One region of the Bacillus sp. JK62 genome, then DNA from elsewhere that is predicted to be linked to it. Evidence: riboswitches for the same ligand, from Rfam matches in the RefSeq annotation. Region 1 holds a riboswitch; each other region holds the start of a gene.

Region 1 (4,212 bases):
GCATTTTGGCCGATCATTCGGCAGGTTTCTTCATCCTCAATCTGAATTTGAATGGCTTCATGAACGAGTGTTGTCTTCGCTTCATTGATTGAAATCGCATCCCTGATGGAATCCGTCAGTCTGTCAAGCGCCCACGCGAGGTTGACGGCAGTGGGCCTCGAACTGTTTAAATACGCTTTGACATCCGCGAACTGACGTCGGAAATCTGAAAGGTCGCGGGCTTCAAATGACTTGGCGGAGAGCGCGAGTCCGAATGCCGCGGTTATACCGATGGCAGGGGCGCCCCTTACTTTCAGCGTGACAATCGCGTCGAATACATCTTCCTTTGTTTCAAGTTCCACATACTCAGTGACGTCGGGAAGCTTTTGCTGATTTAAAATGCGGATGTAGGTTTCTTTCCATTCCACAGAACGGGGGATGGCAAATTCATTGGTCATGCTGCATCATTCCTTTACACGGAGCTTAAATTGGTCCAGAACCTCGGTGATATGCTTCAGTTCTTTTCTGTTTTCGATATAATAGGCGCCGATCTCAAGCGCCAGCTTCTTCCGTTCGATTCGTTTGTCAAACGGAGTGATTTCATCTAAGTCAGCCACATGGGCGAGTCCGATCGTGCGCCGGATCAATTCGCATCCCGCAAAACCGACCGCTTCTTCAAACGCGTTTTTCAGTGTGTCTTCCAGCAGGTGTCTGCGGGAAGGCAGGCAGTCTTTCTCCCATGCTTCACTGAATGTTTTCACAAATGTATCCCATACGGCGGCAGTATGGTCATATAACGGCTGTCTGTCGTCACCGTCGCGGCTGAGGGCGTTTAACAGCAGATTGGCGATAAATTGGCCGATATCAAACCCGATCGGTCCGAAGAAAGCAAACTCGGGATCAATCACCTTTGTTTCAAGTTCATCGGCGAAGATGCTTCCCGTGTGCAGATCGCCGTGAACCAATGTTTCCGCGGAATTCAGAAAGATGGCTTTCAATTCGTCAGCGCCTTCTTTCAGCCGGGAATTGTTCCAAACTTTTTCTGCGTATGGGCGCAGCTCCTCTTCAAAATCGTTTGTCTCATGGTCGAGAAACGGTTCTGTAAACACAAGCCTTTCTGTAATATTGCAAAGCTCAGGATTTGTAAACTGCTTTGCGAGCTGCTGCTTTACTTTCGCATCGAGCGCATAATCGGATGAGTAAAAAAGCGTTTTCCCTAAAAATTCACCGATATGAACCGATAAGTTCGGATAATGCTGCCCTTCCAGCAGCCCTTTTCTTGAAATCTGCAAATGTGAGAGGTCTTCCATTACCGTGACGGCCATTTCAGTATCGGAATAGTAAACGGCCGGAACGAGGTGCGGCACGTGTTCGCCCTGGCGGATGAGGGCGCTGCTTTCGATTCTCGCCCGATCAATTGTAAGCGGCCAGCTTTCACCGACGACTTTCGCGTAAGGAATCGCCTGTTTGATAATCAGTCCTTTTTGGTTTTCTTTATCGTAAACATGGAAGACGTAATTTAAATTGCCGTCGCCGATTTCACGGCATGTCAGAGTGCTTTTGCTTTGGAATAAGCCGAGCTTGACAGCTAACGCGGCGGCGGAGCTTTCTGTTAATTGTTCATAAAGACTTGTTTTAGTTGCTGACATGGATTTACCCTCCAATTATGTAGTGGTAGTAAGAGATCGTGACGGAGAATACGCCCGAAAAAAAAGCCTCCTTCTCTGAAAGAGAAGGAGGCTGAAACAGTGCAGTCCGCCTCTTATCTCTCAGATAACATCTGATGGAATTAGCACCGTGCCTTATGAGACAATCGTCTCGGCGCAAAATGTACGCGCCCCATTTCACAATGGAATTACGGTCGGTTGCTGTTGGGGTCAAAAGGCCAATTCCCTCGCCCAACTCTCGATAAGAGAAAATATATTGATTTGTATCACAATTCGGATTAATCAGTTGATGAAAATATTAGCAGGTGCCGGATATTCTTGTCAACGTTTTTTTGAAAATTAATATAAATCACGCCGCAAGTCTTGGAAAACCGGAATGGTTCCGCGGACGGCCGCGCTTTCTGACACATCAATTTCCGCCCGGACTGAGCCTTCCGTCCGGTCTCCTTCGGCTAAAATCCGGCCCCACGGGTCAATAATCAGGCTGTGGCCGGCAAATTCATTATCGGGATTGGACCCCGTGCAGTTAGAGGCTGCGACAAAACATTGGTTTTCAATTGCTCTGGCGATAAGCAGGCTTCGCCAATGATCAAGGCGGGGCAGAGGCCATTCCGCAGAGATAAACAGGACATTCGCGCCCTGGGACGTATGCTTTCTGATCCATTCGGGGAAACGGATATCATAGCAGATCAGCCCGGCGCACTTGACACCGTCAAGCTCAAAGGAACCGTCGCTGTTTCCTGCTGACAAGTAAAGGTGTTCATCCATCAGCTGAAACAGATGGGCTTTCTGATACCGCTTCACGATCTGTCCGCTGTTATCGGCGATGTACATGGTGTTATAGACATCTTCGCCTTCTTTGACCGCAAAAGATCCGGCAACGAGGTGTACGTTGTATGTTTTTGCCGTTTCTTTAAGCCACTGTTTCGAAACTTTGCCGTTTTCATCCGCCAGCTGGTCTAGCCGTGTGAGATCATAGCCGGTCGTCCACAACTCAGGAAGCACGATTACATCCGCATGGCGGCTTTCTTGCTCAATCAAAGATTCTGCTTTTTTAAAATTTTCTGAAGGATTTCCGTATGAAATATCAAATTGCAAACAGGAAACGGTCCATTTCATTTTTTAACACCTCAAGTTTCTCTTTACTTTTTTTATTTAACCATATATGATGATGGACTATCATTTCAAGACATTTTTAGAAGGTGAAAAATATGAACTTTGAAATCTCAGATGTACTCAAACAGCTGCCGGAACAATTTTTCGCATCATTGGTGCAAAAAGTGAATCAAAAGCTGAAAGAAGGCAGAGACGTCATCAATTTAGGGCAGGGAAACCCTGATCAGCCGACGCCTCAGCATATCGTTGAAGAAATGAAGCGTGCCGTCGAAAGGCCGGAAAATCATAAATACTCCTCATTCCGGGGCGCTTACAGCTTCAAAAAAGCAGCCGCTGCATTTTATGAAAGGGAGTACGGGGTCACGCTTGATCCGGAAACGGAAGTCGCCGTGCTGTTCGGAGGCAAGGCGGGACTTGTTGAGCTTCCGCAATGTCTTTTAAACCCGGGAGATACCATTCTGGTGCCTGATCCCGGATATCCTGATTACTGGTCGGGCGTCGCCCTTGCGAAAGCGAAAATGGAAATGATGCCGCTGACGGAAGAAAGAGGGTTTCTCCCTGATTACAGCGTAATTCCTGAAAAGGTGCGGAGCGAGGCGAAGATGCTGTATCTCAATTATCCGAATAATCCGACCGGCGCTGTGGCGACTGAGGCGTTTTTTGAGGAGACGGTCGGTTTTGCGGAACAAAACGGCATTTGTGTCGTTCATGATTTCGCGTACGGAGCCGTCGGTTTTGACGGGCATAAACCGCTGAGCTTTTTACAGACGGAAGGCGCAAAAGAGACGGGAATCGAAATCTATACCTTGTCCAAAACGTATAATATGGCGGGCTGGCGGGTCGGATTTGCCGTCGGAAACGCTTCTGTTATCGAAGCGATCAACCTTTATCAGGATCATATGTTTGTCAGCCTGTTTCCCGCGGCGCAGCAGGCGGCGGCAGCCGCTCTTTTAGCGGATCAGGCATGCGTCGCAGCGCAAAATGACAGATATGAATCAAGACGCAATGCATGGATTAAAGCCTGCCGCGGTATCGGCTGGGATGTGACGGCTCCGGCGGGCTCCTTTTTTGCATGGCTCCCTGTGCCCGACGGTTATACGTCACAGTCGTTTTCAGATCTGCTGCTCGAGAAAGCGGATGTCGCCGTCGCTGCCGGAAACGGGTTCGGAAAATGGGGGGAAGGCTATATAAGAGTCGGTCTTCTGACAAGTGAAGAAAGACTTAAAGAAGCTGCGGAACGGATCGGGAAACTGAATCTTTTCACCTGAAAAAGCATTGACATATCAGGATAACAATGCGATAATTCAAAATACTTTATAAAATCATTATTCTTATCAAGAGCAGGCAGAGGGACGAGCCCGATGAAGCCCGGCAACCGACTGATAAAGCACGGTGCTAATTCTTGCAGCAGGAGCTGAGAGATAAGATTCGGACATAACACGAAGCCTCT
Region 2 (4,212 bases), on a different contig from region 1:
CTTCCGTAAAGTACGTTCCTTTTTGACGCGTTTTCTGTTCTATTTGCGGACATATTACCGCCTCCATTTCGGTTAAGTCACCGAAATAAAAACCGCTACCCTGCGCCTTAATACGACTAAGTCAACACAATAAAAAACGGCTAGAAACGTTGATATAACGCCTCTAACCGCAGTGTATGATTCCGACTGGGCTCGAACCAGCGACCTCTACCCTGTCAAGGTAGCGCTCTCCCAGCTGAGCTACGGAATCATGATATGTATGTGTTGCTGGGTATGTTGTTGTCTCTCTGACATTTATAATTATATATCCTGATTTCTCATTCGTCAACACTTTTTTTATCTAAAATAAAAAAGGGCGCGTCGCAAAATTGACGGCGCCCTTTTCGTTTATGATCTCACTTGGGCGGGGGTTATTTTTTTCAATGCCTGTTCGAAGTCCCGTTCTAAATCTTCGGCGTTTTCGACTCCGACGCTCAGGCGCAGAAGGCCGTCTGTGATGCCGCGTTTCTCCCTCTCTGCTTTCGGCATGGCGGCATGCGACATGGCTGCAGGGTATGAGAGAATGGACTCGACAGCGCCGAGGCTGACGGCAAATACCGGAAGCGATACGTTTTCGACCAGCTTTTTGACGGCTTCTTTGCTTTCCAATTCAAAGGACAGGACGGCGCCCGCTCCGCTCGCTTGACGTTTATGGGTATCGGCTCCCGGGTGTCCGGCAAGGCCGGGATAGTAAACGTTTTTGATGGCGGGATGCCCGTCAAAATAGGCAGCCAGCCGTTCAGCCGTCCGGCTCGCTTTTTCCAGTCTGACCTGCAATGTTTTTAAGCCTCTCAATACGAGCCAGCAGTCCTGAACACCGAGCACCGCTCCAAACGAGTTTTGCAGCTTATACAGCTGATTGCCGAGCTCTTCATCTTTTACGGCGGCAAGGCCTGACAGCACGTCACTGTGGCCGCTTAAAAATTTCGTCGCGCTGTGAAGCACGATATCTACACCGAGATCAAGCGGACGCTGCAGAGCAGGCGTCATGAATGTATTGTCAAGGTATGTCAGACAGCCGTGATCCTTTGCCAGTTTGACGACGCCCTTAATATCCGTGATGCCGAGCGTCGGGTTTGACGGTGTTTCCATATAAATGGCTTTCGTGTTCGGACGGATGGCGCGGGCGACCGCTTCTGTGTCCGTCATATCGACAAAGGTATGTTCGATTCCGAAACGGGACAGAACCTCAGTCACCATGCGGAATGTTCCGCCGTACACATCCTCCGTGACGAGAACATGGTCGCCTTGGGATAAGAGCAGAAATGCCGTCGAAATCGCCGCCATACCGGAGCTGAAAGCAAAACCTCTCGTTCCGCCTTCAAGACCTGCGATCGTTTCTTCAAGCGCTGTTCTTGTCGGTGTGCCGGAGCGGCTGTAATCATATGTCCCGAATTCTTCAAATGAAGACTGATGGAATGTCGAAGCATGCTGGATCGGCACGCTGACGGCTCCGGTGGCTCCGTCTGTTTTAAATGGATTGTGCACGAGCTGGGTTTCCAACGTCCAATTGTGATTACTCATATGACACGGCCCCCTCTTTTACTTGCTGTAATGCCTGCTTTACATCCCGCTTCAAATCTTCTGCATGTTCAATGCCCACTGAAAAACGCAGCAGGCGGTTGCAGACGCCGTTTGCGATACGGATGTCTTCCGGAATGTCCATGTGCGTCTGTGTCGCGGGGTATGTAATAAAGCTTTCCACCCCGCCGAGACTTTCTGCGAAACAAATCGTTTTCAGCGCCTTTAAAAACGGATTGACCCATTCTTCTTTTTGCAGCCGGAAAGACAGCATTCCGCCTTTTCCGGGATATAACACGTCGGCGATTTCCTCTTCCTGTTCTAAAAATTCTGCAAGTTCACGGGCGTTTTCTTCATGACGGCGCATTCTGAGTCCGAGTGTTTTCATCCCTCTCATTAAAAGCCACGAATCAAACGGCGGGAGAACGGCGCCGATCGCATTTTGGTGATTAAACATGATGTCGCCGAGCTCTTCATCCTTAACGACAGCCAGACCGGCAAGGAGATCATTGTGCCCGGCTAAATATTTTGTGGCGCTGTGAATGACGATGTCCGCTCCCAGTTCAAGCGGGCGCTGGAGCACCGGAGTATAAAACGTATTATCCACAATTAAAAGCAGGCCGGCTTCTTTCGTAATCCGGGCGATTTTTTCAATGTCCGCCTCCTGCATTAACGGGTTTGTAGGCGTTTCAACAAATACCGCTTTCGTGTTTTCCGTTAATTTGGAGCGTAAACAGTCTTCATCGCTGAAATCATCGTAAATAAAGCTTAAGCCGTATTTTCTCCATTCATTTTCAAACAAACGGTATGTGCCTCCGTATAAATCGGAGGATACAATCAATTCATCCCCGCTTTTAAATAAAGCCATAATCGTTTGAATGGCTGCCATTCCCGAGCTGAAAGCAAAGCCTCTCGCACCGTTTTCCAACACGGCGATAGCGTCTTCGACGAGCTGGCGTGTCGGGTTTTTCGTGCGCACGTAATCAAAACCTGTAGATTCTCCTATTCCTCTATGGCGGTAAGCGGTGGACAGATAAATCGGCGGACTGACCGTTCCTGTTGCTTCTTCGCTTCTATTTCCAATTTGGGCTAATTTTGTTTCAACATGCTGCGTCATCAGTAAGCACCATCCTTTTCAAAAATAAAAAAGCTCCCTCTTCATAAGAAGAAGGAGCTTTTCTCTTCCTCTTATCTTCCAAGCATGTGAATCGCTTGCTGGATTTAGCACCTTGGCACTTTGCCTTCCCGCGGCAAAGCAAACCGGTTGCTGAGGTTTCAAAGGGCCAGTCCCTCCACCTCTCGTGATAAGAATATTGTTTTGTATTTTCTGATTGTTCTATATTAACGCACTATAAAATGGATTTCAACAACTTTTTAATTTTCTGAACTCTCGCAAGAAGTGCATCTGAAGAAAGAAATTTCTAATAATTCATGGTACAATAGGGAAAAACCATCAAGACAAGAAGCGGCCTGGAGGAATGCGAAGTGGCACCGAAAACCGGAATCATTCATGAGAAAAAACTTTTCTCTCATGAGCTTAAAGAAGAAATGACCGTTTTGGTCTACCTGCCCAACACTTACTCCCCTCTGTATAAATATCATACGGTCATCGCCCAGGACGGCCATGATTATTTCAGATTAGGAAGGATCGGGCGGCAGGCGGAAGAGCTCATGTCAAAAGGGGAAATTGACCGCTGCATCATTATCGGCGTCCCATATAAAAATGTGCGGGAGCGAAGAAACACATACCATCCCGAAGGCTCTAAGTTCGCCTCATATAAACGGTTTATCGCAAATGAGCTCGTTCCTTTTATCGACAAAGAATACCCCACTTATCAAGTCGGATACGGCCGCACCATGATCGGGGATTCCCTCGGCGGAACCGTCTCGCTCATGACGGCGATTGACTATCCGAACATGTTTGGAAACGTCATCATGCAGTCTCCGTATGTTGACGGGCACGTGCTGGATGCCGTCCGGCAGTCGGAGGATCTCAAACAGATTTCCGTTTATCATCAAATCGGAGAAAAAGAAACCGCCGTCCACACGACGGACGGCCAGGTGCTTGATTTCACCGCGCCGAACGAAGAGCTCAAACAGCTGCTGGAAAGCAAACAGTCCGAATACACGTATGAAACCTTTGACGGGGATCATAAATGGACATACTGGCAGCCGCTCATCACGCCGGCGCTGAAAAAAATGCTGTAACCATTCATTTAAGGAGGGAACTTTCATGAAATACGGTATTGTTTTATTTCCATCAAAAAAATTACAGGATCTCGCCAATTCGTACCGGAAACGCTACGACCCGAGCTACGCGCTCATTCCGCCGCATCTGACGGTAAGAGATCCGTTTGAAGCGACAGAACAGGAAATCGAGCAGGTCGTATCACAGCTGAGACAGACGGCGAAAGAGTCGCATCCGCTCGTTCTGAAAATCACAAAATACAGCTCGTTTTCTCCTGTGAATAATGTGATATATATGAAAGCAGAGCCGACGGAGGAATTAAAATCTCTGAGTGAGAAATGCTACTCAGGAGCATTATCCGGCGAGCCGGAATACAGCTTCGTTCCGCATGTCACGGTCGGCCAGAAGCTGTCGTCAGATGAACATTCCGACGTACTCGGACAGCTGAAAATGCAGGACATTTC
Region 3 (4,212 bases), on a different contig from region 1:
TGAGCTTTCCCGGAAAAAGCGGTTTTTTCCGTTTGGCTTTCATGAAGGAATGGCGTGAGAGCGCTTCGTAATCAATATCCTCGATATACGGATTGTCGGGAAAGTCCAGCGCCTGTCTGATTAATTCTTCATCGGAATCCTGAAGCTCCTGCTCGGTAAATCCCATTGCTCCGGCAAGCAGACGGAACACTTCCGTATTCGATTTGCTGTCCCCGTAGGGTTCGATCACCGGTTTTTGCAGCTGAATAAAATGATGCCAGTAAGACGTGTAAAAATCCGTGTTTTCAAAAGCGGATGAAGCAGGGAGCACGATATCCGCATATTTGGCGGTTTCCGTTAAAAATAAATCGTGAACGACTGTAAATAAATCCTCCCGCAGCAGGCCTTTTCTGACTTTATTCGCTTCCGGCGCAACCACTGCGGGATTCGTACCGTAAATAAACAGGGAGCGCACGGGCGGTTTTGTTTCTAAAAGAACGCTTCCGAGCCTGTTCATATTAAATGATCGCGGCTTCCGGCCGTAAAGCAGATCAGGCCGCTGGAGCGCTTGTCTGTTATAGTTTAATACCGCGCTGTTGTGCTTGATTGCGCCTCCTCCGGTGTTGAGCCACTGTCCTGTAACAGCCGGAAGGCAGGCGACGGTGCGGACGATCATTCCGCCATTGTCATGGTGCTGAATGCCGTTTCCAATCCTGATAAGGGAAGGGGAGGTTTCCCCGTACATTCTCGCAAGGCGTCTGATATCGTCGGCTTTAACGCCTGTAATAGCAGAAACCGTTTCCGGATCATAGTGTTTAACATGCGCTTTTAATTCTTCACTGCCTTCGGTGTATTCTGTGAGAAATGCTTCATCGTGAAGGTTTTCGTCGAATAAGACATGCATGATACCGAGGGCGAGTGCGGCATCTGTGCCGGGGCGAATGGGAATAAACCAATCGGCAAGCCGGCCGGTTTGATTCTTATGTACATCGATAACGACAATTTTAGCCCCTTTTTTCCGGGCTTTTTGAGCAATCATGATTTGGTGCATATTCGTGCTGACGGCATTGATCCCCCAAAAAATAAAGAGCTTTGCATGTATGGTCTCCTCCGGATCAGTACCCGCTCCTTCACCCATTGTATAGTTATAGCCTTCAGATCCGGCTTTGCTGCAGATCGTCCGTTCGAGATGACTCGCTCCGAGACGATGGAAAAAACGGCGGTCCATTCCCTCTGCCGCCAGTTTTCCCATATTGCCGTAAAAGCTGTACGGAAGAATGCTTTCCGCTCCTTCTTCGGCAATAAGCTCTTTCCAGCGCGAACTGATCGTATTGATCGCTTCCTCCCAGGAAATAGGCGCAAACGCGGCTTCACCTTTTTTACCGATCCGTTTTAACGGAACGGTTACGCGCTTCTCATCATAAATACGCTCAGCCATGTGTCTGACTTTGTTGCAAATATTCCCTGATGTGACCGGGTGATCGGGGTCTCCCTGAATGTTAACGATTTTTCCGTCTTTTTTTGTCACAAGCAAGCCGCATTGATCGGGACAGTCTAGGGAGCACACCGACTTAAAGACCCCGTTCGGCTGTGTTGCAGCAGAATTCATAGCCCATTTCTCCTCTTTGTTTATATTGTAAGCATTATAACATTTCAAAATCGAACGTCAATTCAGAAAAAAGTGTTGACATCATGGAAAGACTTTTCTATGATGAGTTTATTCTTTTAAACAGCCTGACAATTTCATCATTTTATTTTCTATCCAGAGAGGTGGAGGGACTGGCCCTATGAAACCTCGGCAACATTTATTGTGCCAATTCCAGCAAGCGTATGCTTGAAAGATAGGAAAGAATGGTCTATACATATTTGTGCGCTTCAAGCGGATAAAGACGGTATATGAATCTCTTTCCTTCTTTGAGGAAAGAGATTTTTTTATGGAAAAATTTATGTGAAAAGGATGTTTTGTACCATGACGGTTTTAATTACCGCGCCATATCACGACGAGGGGCTGAAGGAGCTGACTGAGCTGTTCGGCCGGACTGTGCACCGGCCGTGGAAGAAGCACGGCCGGGCCTATCGGGAAGATGAATTGATCCGAATGATTCAAGAGACAAACGCGTCGGGGCTTATTACCGAACTTGATGAGGTGTCTGAGCGTGTTATTGACATATTGCCGGATTCCGCTTTTATCGGTGTCTGCAGAGGAATGCCGTCTAATGTGGATATTGCGGCGGCGACTAAAAGAAAAATCCCCGTTTTCTTTACACCGGCCCGCAATGCCCAGGCCGTTGCTGAAATGTTTATCGGAAATGTGATTTCATTTTTGCGTCATACGTATTCTTCCCATCAGTGGCTGAAGGACGGGAAGTGGAATGGTGATTATTTGCAGGCTTACGTCAAATTCAGAGGAAATGAGCTGACGGGGAAAACAGTCGGCCTTATCGGTTTCGGCGCTGTCGGACAGAGAATCGCCCGGCTATTGGCCGCTTTTGATTGCAAAGTGCTTTACTATGATCCATTTGTCCGTCATGAAAACCGGGAGTATGAAAAAACGACGATTGAACGGGTATTTTCTGAAAGTGATATTGTTTCCGTTCACTTGCCGCGCACAGAAGAAACCATCGGCCTTATCGGCGCCCGGCACTTTCAATTGATGAAACAGGAAGCTGTTTTTGTCAATACGTCAAGAGCGGCGGTTACAGACAGGGAAGAGCTGCTGCGGGTGCTGAAAGAACGGCGGATTAAGGGAGCGATCCTTGACGTGTTTTATCATGAACCGCCTGAATCTTCTGATTATGAATTGATCTCTTTGCCGAATGTGTTAGCGACTCCCCATTTAGCGGGCGCAACATTTGAAGTGGAAGATCATCATGTGAAGATTTTAAATGAAGCGCTTTTCAAATGGAAACAAGATCAAACCTATACAATACGTGAACTTTATAACAAAAGAGAACTTGAAACGGAAGGAGGAGGCTGTAATGGCTGAACAAAAAGGCTACCTTGTATTTGACATCGGGACTGGGAATGCGCGAGTCGCGGTCGTGACTGCCGGCGGCGAAGTGACCGCGCTTGAAAGGGAAGACATCGAATATGTGACGGATCCGCTTTATCCGGACGGACGATATTTCTCACCGGAAGGGTTATGGACGCAAATCAGCGCTATGGCAAGAAAGGCTATTGCCAAGAGCCCTCATATTACATTAATCGGAATCACCTCAACAAGCCAGAGGCAGGGAATCGTTTTGATCAATAAAGATAAAAAGGCATTTCTCGGTCTGCCCAACATTGATAACAGAGGGCGTGAATGGGAAGGCGGGATTGAGGCAGAAGAAGAAGTGCATCAGCAAACCGGACGTCTTCCGAGCGCTTTATTTTCCGCCATGAAATTTGTCGGATTAAAAGCCAGACAGCCGTCTTTATGGAAAGAAGTGAAGTGCATCACAAGCATCAGTGACTGGGTGACATTTGAGCTGAGCGGAATTTTAAGCTATGAACCGTCACAGGCTGCTGAAACACTGCTGTTTGACGTAAGGAAAAAGGCGTGGTCAGAGAAATTATGCAACATCTTCGGTGTGCCTTCTGCCATTCTTCCTTCACTCGTCCGATCTGGGACGGTTGTCGGAATGTTAACGTTTAAGAAAGCGGCGGTGCTCGGTCTTTCTGAAAGAGTGCCTGTGATTGCAGGCGGGGGAGACACACAGCTTGCCATCAAAAGTGCAGATGCAAAGCCGGGAGATATCGTCATCGTATCCGGCACAACGACGCCGATTACAAAGATAACAGCGGAGACCGGAACCGAAAGTTTAGAGAATGCATGGCTGAATTGCCATACAGAAGAAGGTCAATGGCTTCTTGAAACGAATCCGGGTGTAACAGGACTCAATTATCAAAAATTAAAATCCATTTTTTATCCGAATGAATCCTACAGCGTCATGGAACGGGAAATCGCAAGTCTGCCGAAACATGATCATGCTTGTATATCTGCGTTAGGCTCCTATTTATCGCCTGAGAAAAACGCACTGGCAAAAGGCGGATTTATATTTGACGCTCCGCTGTCCCAAAACTTAAGCAGAGCCCATTTTGTTAAAGCCGCACTGCTGGAAATCGCTTTTTCAATCAAATGGAACTATGAGGCGTTAACAGAGGCGGCTTCCTTTTCACAAGATTATGTGAAGGTGTGCGGCGGCGGTTTCCAAAGTGATGCTTTGACGCAGTTTCTTGCTAACCTTCTTC
Region 4 (4,212 bases), on a different contig from region 1:
ATCGGGATGAGGCTCGACCTCAAGACCGGACGGCCGATTTTAGCAAATAAAACGGGCGGACTGTCAGGCCCGGCGATCAAACCGGTCGCCATCCGGATGGTATACGAAGTCAGCCAGGCCGTTCAAATTCCGATTATCGGGATGGGCGGCGTTCAGACCGCAGAGGATGCATTAGAATTTCTTCTTGCGGGAGCGAGTGCGGTTGCCGTCGGCACGGCAAACTTCGTCAATCCGTTCGTCTGCCCGGAAATCATAGAACAGCTCCCCCGTGTGCTGCGCCAACACGGCTTTCAATCTGTAAGTGAATGCATCGGAAGGAGCTGGAAACATGAAAAACAACCTGCCCATCATCGCGCTTGATTTTGCATCAGGGGAAGAGACTTTAACGTTTTTAGACTTGTTTGAAAAGGAAAGGCTTTTTGTCAAAACGGGGATGGAACTTTTTTATCAGGAAGGCCCCGCCATCATTCACCAATTAAAAGAACGGAACTGTGATATATTTTTAGATTTAAAGCTTCATGATATCCCGACTACGGTCAATAAAGCGATGAAGCGGCTGGCCCGCCTCGGCGTTGATCTCGTCAATGTGCATGCGGCAGGGGGCGCACGCATGATGCGCGCGGCCCTTGAGGGGCTTGAAGAAGGCACGCCGGCAGGCAGAAAACGTCCGTCTTTAATCGCGGTGACTCAGCTGACCAGCACTTCAGAGCAGGTGGCGAAGGAAGAGCTTCTGCTGCAAAAGCCGCTGTTAGAAACGGTTGTGCACTACGGCAAAATGGCGGAAGAGTGCGGGCTGGACGGAGTGGTATGTTCGGTCCATGAAACAAAAGCCATTTATGAAGCGGTCCGGCCTTCATTTCTGACAGTCACGCCGGGCATCCGCACGGCCAGTGACGCAGCTGACGATCAAGTCCGGACGGCGACTCCGTCATTTGCGAAAGAAAACGGTTCGTCAGCCATCGTCGTGGGCCGCTCAATTACAAAAGCGGAAAACCCCGTTAAAGCATATGAAGCAATTAAACTGGAATGGGAGGGCGTTCGCCGATGAAACAGGCTATCGCAAAACATCTATTACACATTGAAGCTGTCTTTTTACGTCCGAATGAGCCGTTTACGTGGGCGAGCGGCATTTTATCACCGATCTATTGTGACAACCGTCTGACATTGTCGTATCCAAAAGTGAGAAATGATGTGGCGGACGGGCTCGGCAAACTGCTGAAGGAGCATTTCCCCGAGGCGGAGATGATCGCGGGCACTGCAACGGCGGGCATTCCGCATGCTGTGCTTCTCGCAGACCGTACAGGCGCGCCGATGTGCTACGTCAGAAGCAAACCGAAAGTGCACGGCAAAGGAAATCAAATAGAAGGCGCCATTAAGAAAGGACAAAAAACAGTCGTGATTGAAGACTTGATTTCTACCGGAGGCAGCGTGCTTGAAGCTGCGGCGGCCCTTCAAAGAGAGGGCGCGGAAGTCCTCGGCGTCATTTCCATTTTTACATACGGACTGCCGAAAGCAAAAGAAGCCTTTAAAAAAGCGGGTCTTCCTTATTACTCGTTAACCGATTATGACACGCTGATTGAAGTCGCGCTTGAAAACGGAACGATTCATTCAGCTGACATTGAAAAACTGAAATCATGGAAACTGAATCCCGAGTCAAAAGATTGGTTTAAAAAATAATGACAATAAAAACAGGCCTCAGGGCCTGTTTTATTATTCCTATCAAAAAACTCGGGTTGACTTCTGTTAGAATTGTGCTAAAATTTAGTACAAATCTAAAAAGCTTATCAAGAGCGGCTGAGGGACTGGACCGATGACGCCCGGCAACCTGCGTGTATTGCAAGGTGCCGCATCCAGAAAAATGCACAGCATTTTGAAGATAAGGGCTATACCGGGTCACTGTCTTTCATTCCGCTGGATTGAAAGTTTTTTATATAAAAAAAGATTGAGGGATAAGACAACCGGCAGAGAACAACAGCTGTTTGATTGTCTCCGGGAGGAGGAAAGAAAAAATGCTAACGTATGACACATGGGAAGAGCCGGCGATTACATTTCCGGAAGACGATTCCTATAAAGGCGCGCTGTCCGTTTTAAAATGGGCATACGGCCACTACGGAGACCAGCTTGTTTACGCGTGCAGCTTCGGGATTGAGGGCATCGTCCTGATCGATTTAATTTCTAAAGTAAAGAAAGACGCGGAAATCGTGTTTCTCGATACGGGTCTTCACTTTAAAGAAACATATGAAACGATCGAAAAAGTGAAAGAACGTTACCCGGGGCTGAACATTATCCTGAAAAAGCCCAGCCTTACTCTTGAGGAACAGGCCGAGGCTCACGGAGATAAACTGTGGGAAAGAGAACCGAACCAGTGCTGCTACATCAGAAAAATTCTGCCGTTAAGAGAAGCACTCGCAGGGCATCCGGCATGGCTGTCCGGCCTTCGCCGGGATCAAGGGCCGAGCCGGGCGAATACGAATTTCCTGAATAAAGACGACAAGTTTCAATCGATTAAAGTATGCCCGCTGATCCATTGGACATGGAAAGACATCTGGAGATATACTTCCAAGCATGAGCTGGATTACAATATCCTCCATGATCAGGGGTATCCGAGCATCGGCTGTGAACCGTGCACTTCACCTGCGTTTACCGCGGAAGATTTGCGGAGCGGCAGATGGAACGGCATGGCGAAAACCGAATGCGGACTGCATGAATAAAGGAGCTGCCCGATGGAATTAGCCGCTATTTTATTCTGCCTGTTTTTTGCCATGAATATCGGAGCCAGCGGAGCCGCGGCATCAATGGGAGTCGCTTACGGGTCCGGCGCCGTTAAAAAGAAAACGTATGCGCTGATCATCTGCGCGGCCGGAGTCCTGTCAGGGGCGGTTATCGGCGGCGGTGAAGTCGTTAAGACGATCAGCGGCGGAATCATTCCCGAACAAACCATTACGCTCACCATTGTCTGCATTATAATCGGAGCGGCGGCGCTATCGTTATTCACGGCGAATGTGCTCGGCATTCCGCTGTCGACGAGTGAGGTCACTGTCGGGGCGATTGTCGGTGTCGGCGTCGCGTACAAAGTATTGTTTTTACAGCATCTTTTGGTCATCGTGATTTTTTGGGTGCTCGTACCGTTCGTCGCGTTCTGTTTCACCTTTCTCGTATCGAAGGTATTCAGTTCTCTGAATATTCGAGTCATTTCGAAACGGAAACAGAAGATTTTAGGGATTGTGCTGCTTTTTGCGGGGTTTTGGGAAGCTTTTTCAGCCGGAATGAACAATGTCGCAAATGCGGTGGGCCCTTTGGTGGCTGCGGGCGTACTCAGCGTGTCAAAAGGAACGCTGTACGGAGGCATCTTTGTCGCTCTCGGCGCTCTGCTTTTAGGACGTAAAGTGCTTGAAACCAACGGGAAAAAGATTACGAGATTTTCAGCCGGAGAAGGCATACTGCTTTCAGGAACCGGCGCGGGGCTTGTCATTATCAGTTCCGTCTTCGGTCTGCCGGTCCCATTGGCGCAAGTCACATCATCATCAATTATCGGTATCGGAATGGCCAAAAACGGGCCGAACGTTTTTCATAAAGAAGTCGTGAAAACGATGCTCAAAGTTTGGGTCGTTTCGCCGTTTTTGTCACTGTCGATTTCGTATCTGCTTGTCTCCCTGCTGTTAAAAGGAGATTACTATTCCATCTTTATGATGGCCAGCGTGCTTTTGGCAGCTGGCGGAGCCGCCAGTCTGATGAAAGCCATCCGAAAAGAGAAACGCTCTGTCCATGAACAAGGCGGGGGCATTTAACTATTAATCTGAGTTTATTTATCTGTTAACTGGGAGGAATCATGTATTATGAGTTTAGCACCGCACGGAGGAACATTAATTAATCGGGTGAATGAGCAGTATGATCTTACATCCGTCCACAAAGAAATTGAGCTTGATTTGATTTCGTTCGCTGATTTAGAGCTGATCGGGATCGGGGGGTACAGCCCGATTGAAGGATTTTTCACAGAAAAAGATTACGTATCAGTCGTTGAAAATATGCGTCTGGCATCAGGGGTTGTCTGGTCCCTGCCGATCACGCTTCCGGTCGATTCAGAAAAAGCGGCTGAGCTTGCCGTCGGCGACACGGTGAAACTGACTTACGGCGGAGAAACATACGGCGTCGTCGACATCGAAGATATTTATACGCCGGATAAACAAAAAGAAGCCGTTCACGTATATAAAA

The links. A riboswitch is a leader RNA that binds a small molecule or an ion and turns the genes downstream of it on or off. The one in region 1 is predicted to bind S-adenosylmethionine.
Region 2: it holds a riboswitch for S-adenosylmethionine, as region 1 does, so the genes downstream of both, ACWJJ4_RS11110 (methionine biosynthesis PLP-dependent protein) here and mtnK (S-methyl-5-thioribose kinase) in region 1, are expected to answer to the same signal.
Region 3: it holds a riboswitch for S-adenosylmethionine, as region 1 does, so the genes downstream of both, ACWJJ4_RS14625 (2-hydroxyacid dehydrogenase) here and mtnK (S-methyl-5-thioribose kinase) in region 1, are expected to answer to the same signal.
Region 4: it holds a riboswitch for S-adenosylmethionine, as region 1 does, so the genes downstream of both, ACWJJ4_RS16310 (phosphoadenylyl-sulfate reductase) here and mtnK (S-methyl-5-thioribose kinase) in region 1, are expected to answer to the same signal.

The regions. Positions count from the first base shown of each region.
Region 1 covers NZ_JBSJQA010000004.1:143,805-148,016, forward strand. Annotated here, with positions in the region: gene mtnA (S-methyl-5-thioribose-1-phosphate isomerase) at 1-437, opposite strand, end outside; gene mtnK (S-methyl-5-thioribose kinase) at 444-1,628, opposite strand; SAM riboswitch class I at 1,739-1,894, opposite strand; gene ACWJJ4_RS11925 (carbon-nitrogen family hydrolase) at 1,986-2,765, opposite strand; gene ACWJJ4_RS11930 (pyridoxal phosphate-dependent aminotransferase) at 2,858-4,030, shown strand; SAM riboswitch class I at 4,091-4,190, shown strand.
Region 2 covers NZ_JBSJQA010000003.1:292,509-296,720, reverse strand. Annotated here, with positions in the region: tRNA gene ACWJJ4_RS11120 (tRNA-Val) at 178-250, opposite strand; gene metC (cystathionine beta-lyase) at 388-1,563, opposite strand; gene ACWJJ4_RS11110 (methionine biosynthesis PLP-dependent protein) at 1,556-2,677, opposite strand; SAM riboswitch class I at 2,746-2,871, opposite strand; gene ACWJJ4_RS11105 (esterase family protein) at 3,046-3,768, shown strand; gene ACWJJ4_RS11100 (YjcG family protein) at 3,794-4,212, shown strand, end outside.
Region 3 covers NZ_JBSJQA010000006.1:150,376-154,587, forward strand. Annotated here, with positions in the region: gene ACWJJ4_RS14620 (molybdopterin oxidoreductase family protein) at 1-1,588, opposite strand, end outside; SAM riboswitch class I at 1,735-1,827, shown strand; gene ACWJJ4_RS14625 (2-hydroxyacid dehydrogenase) at 1,949-2,965, shown strand; gene ACWJJ4_RS14630 (FGGY-family carbohydrate kinase) at 2,958-4,212, shown strand, end outside.
Region 4 covers NZ_JBSJQA010000006.1:609,236-613,447, reverse strand. Annotated here, with positions in the region: gene ACWJJ4_RS16325 (dihydroorotate dehydrogenase) at 1-360, shown strand, start outside; gene pyrF (orotidine-5'-phosphate decarboxylase) at 329-1,048, shown strand; gene pyrE (orotate phosphoribosyltransferase) at 1,045-1,677, shown strand; SAM riboswitch class I at 1,779-1,883, shown strand; gene ACWJJ4_RS16310 (phosphoadenylyl-sulfate reductase) at 2,010-2,711, shown strand; gene ACWJJ4_RS16305 (inorganic phosphate transporter) at 2,724-3,788, shown strand; gene sat (sulfate adenylyltransferase) at 3,837-4,212, shown strand, end outside.